2 linked regions of the Halococcoides cellulosivorans genome follow. Each later gene encodes a partner of the first gene's protein in a complex. Links are inferred from orthologs where the notes say so. Each region holds a gene or a part of one and is shown on either strand. Other genes may lie near its edges.

Region 1 (3,311 bases):
CGAGCGGATAACCGAACCGAAACGCCCGGGCAGCTCGCGACGACGGCGGCACGTCCGCCACCCAGAGCCCCAGCAGGTACACACCGACGATTACGATTGCGGCAACGCCGAGGCCGGCGAGCGTAGCGGTTGCCACGGCCATGCGGTCCCATGGCCGCAGATCCTCATTAAGATGGGGTCACAGACTCGCGGAGCGGTCGGTCGAGAGCAGGTCGATCGCTTCGGTCTTGACCGCATCCGCGCTCGCTCGCCGTCGTCTCGAATATACCTACGACGGATCGAAAACGGCCCGGTCGATCGTCACCGACTGGTTGTCACTCGTACCGGCTACGGTGGCAGTAGCGGCCGCGGTCGCGGCCCGCGCATCCCGCTCGCCGTGGCGAGCGGGTTCACCGGAATCGCCGGACGGCGATTCCGGGTCTTTTTGGTCGAGCTTTTTCGAGTCGAGCGGAACCGAAGGTTCCGCTGACCATGCGAACGGACGCTTCGCGTCCGTGAGCAGAGAGCGGTCGCCGCAGGCGACCCGACGTGGTTCGAAAGAGCGCAGAGCGCTCTTTCGTCATCACGAGAGAGCGGAGCTCTCTCGAACGACAGAAAAAGGTCGTCTGGAAAAGGTCGTCGTTTAGAAGTAATCGATGCCGGCGGGCAGTTCGAGCTTCATGCCTTTGCGCTCGCGGATCTGTGTGATGATGTCGGGCTGGAGGTTGTCGGCCAGCACGCGGAAGCCCGCGTTCTCGGTGTTCCAGGAGGCGCGGCCTTCGGTCGCCGACCGAATGTCGCTCGAAAATCCGATCATCTCCTCGACGGGCGCGATGCCCTCGATCACCATGACGTCGCCTTCCTGGTACATGTCGTCGACCCGGCCACGTCGGCCCTGAATCTCGCCCGATGCCGCGCCCATGTGTTCGCTGGGCACGTCGATCCGGACGTCCTGAATCGGCTCCAGGAGGCGGATCTCGGCGTCGATCAGCGCGTTGTGGACGGCCTGGCGGACGGCGGGGACGACCTGGGCGGGACCGCGGTGGATGGCGTCCTCGTGCAGGCGAGCGTCGTGCAATCGGAGCAGCGACCCCTGGACCGGTTCGGCGGCCAGCGGCCCGTCGTCGAGGGCCTCTTCGAGCCCCTCGATGACGAGTTCCATCGTCTCGTTGAGGTGCTGAATCCCCTTCGTGTCGTCGATCAGGATGTTCGTCCGGTGGATCGTCTCGACCTCCTGGGAGGCCTCCTTCTCGAGGCCGGCGTCCTGGAGGGCTTCACGCCGTTCGAGTTCGGGCATGTCCATCGACGCCTCGCCCATCTTGATCGTCTCGACGACGTCCTCGGGCAGCGGCTCGACGGTGATGTAAAACCGGTTGTGTCGGTTCGGAGAGATGCCCTCGACCTCTCGCGAGGCGGTCTGGGGGGCCTCGCGGAAGACGACGATCGGTTCACCGGTCGTGATCGGAATGCCCTGGTTGCGCTCGATGCGCTGGCCGATCACCTCGAGGTGGAGTTCGCCCTGTCCGGAGATGAGGTGCTCGCCGGTGTCCTCGTTGATCTCCACGTGGATCGTCGGGTCTTCTTTCGAGACCTGCTGGAGCGTCTCGATCAGCTTCGGCAGGTCGTCCATGCGCTGGGCTTCGACACTTTTCGTGATGACGGGCTCCGAGAGGTGCTCGATCGACTCGAAGGGCGTCATCTCGACGCTACTGACCGTCGAGCCCGCGATGGCGTCTTTCAGCCCCGTGACGGCGGCGATGTTCCCCGCGGGCACGCGACTCACTTCCTCGCGTTCACCACCCATGAACAGCCCGACCGACTGGAGGCGGTTCGTCCCGGCCGTCCCCGAGACGTAGAGGTCCTGGCCCTCTTCGAGCGTGCCAGAGAAGACACGACCCGTCGCAATCTCGCCGGCGTGGGGGTCCATCGAGATGTCCGTCACCATGAAGACGACCTCGCCGTCCTCGTCGACGAAGCGCATGCTCTCCGCGAGTTCCGAGTCCGCGTCGCCACGCCAGACCGTCGGAATCCGACGGGGCTGGGCGTCGACGGGGTTCGGGAAGTGCTCACAGACCATGTCGAGGACGACGTCCGAGAGTGGCGTCTGCTCGTGGAGTTCCTGGCGCTTGTCCGCCCGCTCCAGATCGATGATGTCACCGAAGTCCATCCCCGTGGCGACCATCGACGGCTTCGAGACGCCCCACTTGTAGAGTGCGGAGCCAAAAGCGACCGTCCCCTCGTCGACCGAGACCGTCCAGTCGCGATCCCAGTCCTCGGTCATCCCGCGGATGAGTTCGTTCACGTCGTGGATGACTGCGAGCAGGCGTTCCTGCATCTCCTCGGGGCCCTCCTGCAGTTCCGAGATCAGCCGGTCGACCTTGTTGATAAAGAGGGTGGGCTTGACGCCTTCTCGCAGCGCCTGCCGAAGCACGGTCTCGGTCTGGGGCATCGCGCCCTCGACGGCGTCGACGACCACCATCGCGCCGTCGACCGCGCGCATCGCGCGTGTCACGTCGCCACCGAAGTCGACGTGGCCCGGCGTGTCGATCAGGTTGATGAGGTGGTTTTTCTCATCGTACTCGTGGGTCATCGAGACGTTTGCCGCGTCGATGGTGATCCCACGCTCCTGTTCGTCCTCTTCGGTGTCCATCGCGAGCTGTTCGCCCGCGGTGTCCTCGGAGATCATCCCTGCCCCCGCGAGCAGGTTGTCCGTCAGCGTCGTCTTCCCGTGGTCGACGTGGGCGGCGATCGCGATGTTGCGAATCTGTTCGGGCTGGTCCATCAGCCCCTCACATTCCTCGACGATCTGCGAGCGTCGGCTCATTATGGGCCATCCTATCCGCAGGGCAATGAAAAGGGTAGTGTTTCCGTGTGAAGCGTGTCAAAGACACGCGAACACGGAAACGAGCGGTGGGGTGGTGGATGCGTTGGAAGCGTGTCAAAGACACGCGAACACGGAAACGAGCGGTGGGGTGGTGGATGCGTTGGAAGCGTGTCAAAGACACGCGAACACGGAAACGAGCGGTGGGGTGGTGGATGCGTTGGAAGCGTGTCAAAGACACGCGAACACGGAAACGAGCGGTGGGGTGGTCGATTCGTTGGAAGCGTGTCAAAGACATGCGAACACGGAAACGAGCGGTGGGGTGGTGGATGCGTTGGATGCGTGTCAAAGACACGCGAACACGGAACCGAGCGGTGGGGTGGTGGATGCGTTGGATGCGTGTCAAAGACACGCGAACACGGAACCGAGCGGTGGGGTGGCGGTTCCCCACACTGGAATTAAGGGTACTCCCGCCGTCGGCCCGGTATGGCCATCGACTGGATCGCCCGCC
Region 2 (3,188 bases), 850 kb from region 1 along the record:
CGCTGGATCGGATCGCGCTCGGACACGCGCGACCGTCTGAGGGCCAGACACCTCAACGTACTGGTCGACGTATCGGATCATTTAAGCGCCGGCTGGAACTGCTCTCGATATGGTCGAGGTGCTGGAGGACAAGCGCACTGCGACGACGTTGCGCGTCCTGGTCGAAATCGCGGAGCGCCAGCCAGCGGTCTCACAGAGTGAGATCGCAGACGCCGTCGGCGTCACCAACCAGGCCATCAGCGAGTACATCCAGGACCTCATCGAGGACGGCTACGTCACGAGCGAGGCCCGGTCGCGCTACCGGATCACCAACGAGGGTGTCGATTGGCTCTACCGGACGGTCCGGGAGATGCAGGTGTTCAGCGAGCACGTCACCGACGACCTGCTCGGCGGACCCCCCGAGGACGCGGCGATCGCCGCCGCCGACCTCGCGGCGGGCGAGACGGTCACGCTCCGGATGGTCGACGGGTTGCCATACGCCGATCCCGACGCCGAGGGCGCGGCGACCGGCGAGACGACCAGGGCGGCGGCCGCGGGCGAGGCCGTCGGCGTCACGGGCTTCGAGGGCGTGATCGAACTCGATCCCGGACACGTCACCGTCCGGCAGGTCCCGCCCGTGCGTGTCGACGAATCGGTCGATACCGACGCGCTCGCGACGGCGGCCACCGACGCGGATCTCGTCGTCGCGGCAGGCGTCGAGGCCGTCGTCGCACTCCGATCTGCCGAGATCGAACCGGCGGTGTACGTCGCCGGCGGTGCGGTCGCCGCCGCGGCCGCCGAACGCGGCCTGGACGTCCTCGTCGTCGCGACCCGTGACGCCGTGGGGCGCGTGACTGATCCGCTGCGCGACCGGGCGGTCAGCTACGACGTTGCGTAGTGCCGGAAACGCCGTTGTTTTATTGGGGGGCGCGTTATTCTGGCTCCATGACCCCCGAATCGTCCGACCGGTCGTCGGGCGACCTCGCACGCTCCGGGACGGCGCTGAAACACGATCGAGAGTGGGATTACGAACTCGATCGGATCGTCAACGCCGCCCGAGAACGCGAGGCCGACGCCGTCGGCTTGCAGTTTCCCGAAGGATTGAAACGCCGTGCGCCGGACGTCGCCAGCGCGCTCCGCGATCGGCTCTCGGAGACACGCATCGTCCTCTCCGGCGAGCCCTGTTATGGGGCCTGTGACCTGGATCTGCACCTGATGCGCAACGCGGACATCCTGGTGCACTTCGGGCATAGCCCGATGAAAGAGCAGAAAAACGTGCTCTACGTTCCGCTGTACTCGAATGTCGACCCCTCGCCCATCGTCGATCGCGCGATCGAGGAACTGCTCGATCCGCCGCGTGAGGACCCCGACTGTGGCCTGGTGACGACCGCTCAGCACCTCAATCACCTGGAGGAGATCCGCGAGCAACTCGAAGCGGCCGGCTACGAGGTCCACACCCGCAAGGGCGACGATCGACTCACCCACGAGGGTCAGGTGCTCGGCTGTAACTACGAGAGCGCGAACATGGACGTCGAGCAGATCCTTTATGTCGGTGGCGGGAAGTTCCACCCGCTCGGCCTCGCCCTCGATCACCCCGAGAAGCGCGTCGTCATCGCTGATCCCGTGAACAACGCGCTCAACGTCGCTGACACCGAACGCTTCATCAAACAGCGCTACGGTGCGATCCACCGCGCGATGGACGCCGAGACCTGGGGCGTGATCGTCTCGACGAAAGTCGGCCAGCGCCGTCCGGAGATCGCGACCGACATCGTCGAATCGAATCCGATGGCCGTCGAGATCACGATGGACGAGATCGATCCCGGCCGTCTGCGAAACTTCGGGCTCGACGCGTACGTCAACACCGCTTGCCCGCGGGTCGCGACCGACGACGGCGCGGAGTTCAACGTGCCCGTGCTCACCCCGCCGGAGTACGAGATCGCCGTCGGCAATCGCGATCTCGAAGACCTCGAATTCGATTCGTTCCACGGCACCTGGTAGCGTCCACGGCACCGGCGACCGTTCAGCGCCCCCGAGAGCGACCGAGTCCTTTTCGAGGCCGGCCGGCTCACTCCGCGTATGAGCGACCGGCGGCGTCTCGCCCGACGATTGAGCGCGTGTGAGCCGTTCGACGAGCCACGCGTCGATCTCGAACAGTACCCGACGCCGGCGGAGATCGCGGCAGAACTCGTCCACACCGCGGCGCTCCAGGGCGATCTCGCCGGTCGGACGGTGGTCGACCTGGGGACCGGGACGGGCGTGCTCGCCCTCGGCGCGGCGACGCGCGGGCCCGATCGCGTGATCGGCGTCGATCGCGATCGGGCGGCCCTCTCGATCGCCCGCGAGAACGCGACCCGCGTCGATCCCGAATCACCGGTCCACTGGGTCCAGGGTGACGCGCGCCGCCCGGGACTGCGCGGGCCGGCGACGGTGCTCTCGAACCCACCGTTCGGTGCGCAAGCGGGCGCCGAACACGCCGATCGGGAGTTTCTGGCGACTGCAGCGTCCATCGCGACCGTCTCGTATTCGATCCACAACGCGGGCAGCGAGTCGTTCGTCCACTCCTTTGTCGACGATCACGGCGGTCGGGTGACGCACGCCTGGGAGACGGCGTTCCCGATCGATCGGCAGTTCGCATTTCACGAGGCCGATCGCCACGAGATCGACGTGGAGATCTATCGTATCGCGTGGACTGACTGATCGACGCCCAGCGTCACGACGTGGTCGTCGGTGTCGAGCGTGGCCCCGATTCGGCTGGCGATGCGCACCCGCGTTTCCGCGTGACTGGCGTACAGGGCGCCGTCGGTGTGGTGGATCGTGAGTCCGCCCACGGTCGTCCGTTCGCCGGGCCAGGGCACGCGGCCCCGCGAACTGCCGTTCGGGCCGTCGACGACGAGCGCGAACCGACCGCCGGTGGGTTCGATCGTGACCTCGCGGGCGGCGACGCTCAGATTCGCCGTCGTCGCGGTGGATTCGTAGACCCGGTGGCGTTCTCCACCGTCGGGGTGCAGGTCGACGGCGTACACAGTTCCGTTGTCCGGGACGGCCCACCCGCGACGGCGGACGTCGATCGTCCGTCGCCAGTCCGGGCCGCCGATCACGACGTTCGCATTGTTCGACCGCTCCAGCCGACCGGTCGGGACGGCGACCGTCCAGATCGACCGCTCCTGGCTGGTGACGATCACCCCGCTGGCCTCGAAGTTCCAGGAGAG

What was found.
Region 2: the proteins of HARCEL1_RS03605 (region 1) and dph2 are in contact, whole or in part, in a crystal structure (PDB 6Q2D), measured with the Methanobrevibacter smithii proteins. The link is inferred for Halococcoides cellulosivorans from one-to-one orthologs. Residues at the interface, in WP_011954157.1 of Methanobrevibacter smithii: Pro482, Asn483, Lys484, His485, Tyr553, Asp555, Glu556, Glu559, Leu560, Leu591, His592, Glu593, Asp594, Ala595, Val596, His597, Arg598, Gly599, Pro600; in WP_011954460.1 of Methanobrevibacter smithii: Met1, Met3, Tyr4, Pro28, Glu29, Gly30, Leu31, Met33, Phe58, His80, Thr124, Gln126, Ser179, Gly180, Asn181, Phe182, His183, Leu185, Tyr201, Asn202, Phe211, Ile215, Arg291, Asp295, Asp296, Gln298, Met299.

Annotation. Positions count from the first base shown.
Region 1 is NZ_CP028858.1:740,946-744,256, forward strand. Bases 214-3,202 are described here. They hold HARCEL1_RS03605 (elongation factor EF-2), read right to left. Parts: upstream 2,804-3,202; coding sequence 623-2,803; downstream 214-622. Outside these bases: HARCEL1_RS03600 (hypothetical protein), read right to left, coding at 1-142; HARCEL1_RS03610 (hypothetical protein), read left to right, coding at 3,287-3,311. UniProt on the Methanocaldococcus jannaschii protein: Catalyzes the GTP-dependent ribosomal translocation step during translation elongation.
Region 2 is NZ_CP028858.1:1,594,708-1,597,895, forward strand. The notes cover bases 85-2,950. They hold dph2 (diphthamide biosynthesis enzyme Dph2), read left to right. Parts: upstream 85-924; coding sequence 925-1,977; downstream 1,978-2,950. Other genes in these bases: HARCEL1_RS07865 (DUF7839 domain-containing protein), read left to right, coding at 110-877; HARCEL1_RS07875 (METTL5 family protein), read left to right, coding at 2,056-2,676; HARCEL1_RS07880 (rhomboid family intramembrane serine protease), read right to left, coding at 2,652-2,950. Outside these bases: HARCEL1_RS07860 (PrsW family intramembrane metalloprotease), read right to left, coding at 1-26; more of HARCEL1_RS07880, read right to left, coding at 2,951-3,188. UniProt on the Methanocaldococcus jannaschii protein: Catalyzes the first step of diphthamide biosynthesis, i.e. the transfer of the 3-amino-3-carboxypropyl group from S-adenosyl-L-methionine (SAM) to the C2 position of the imidazole ring of the target histidine residue in translation elongation factor 2 (EF-2).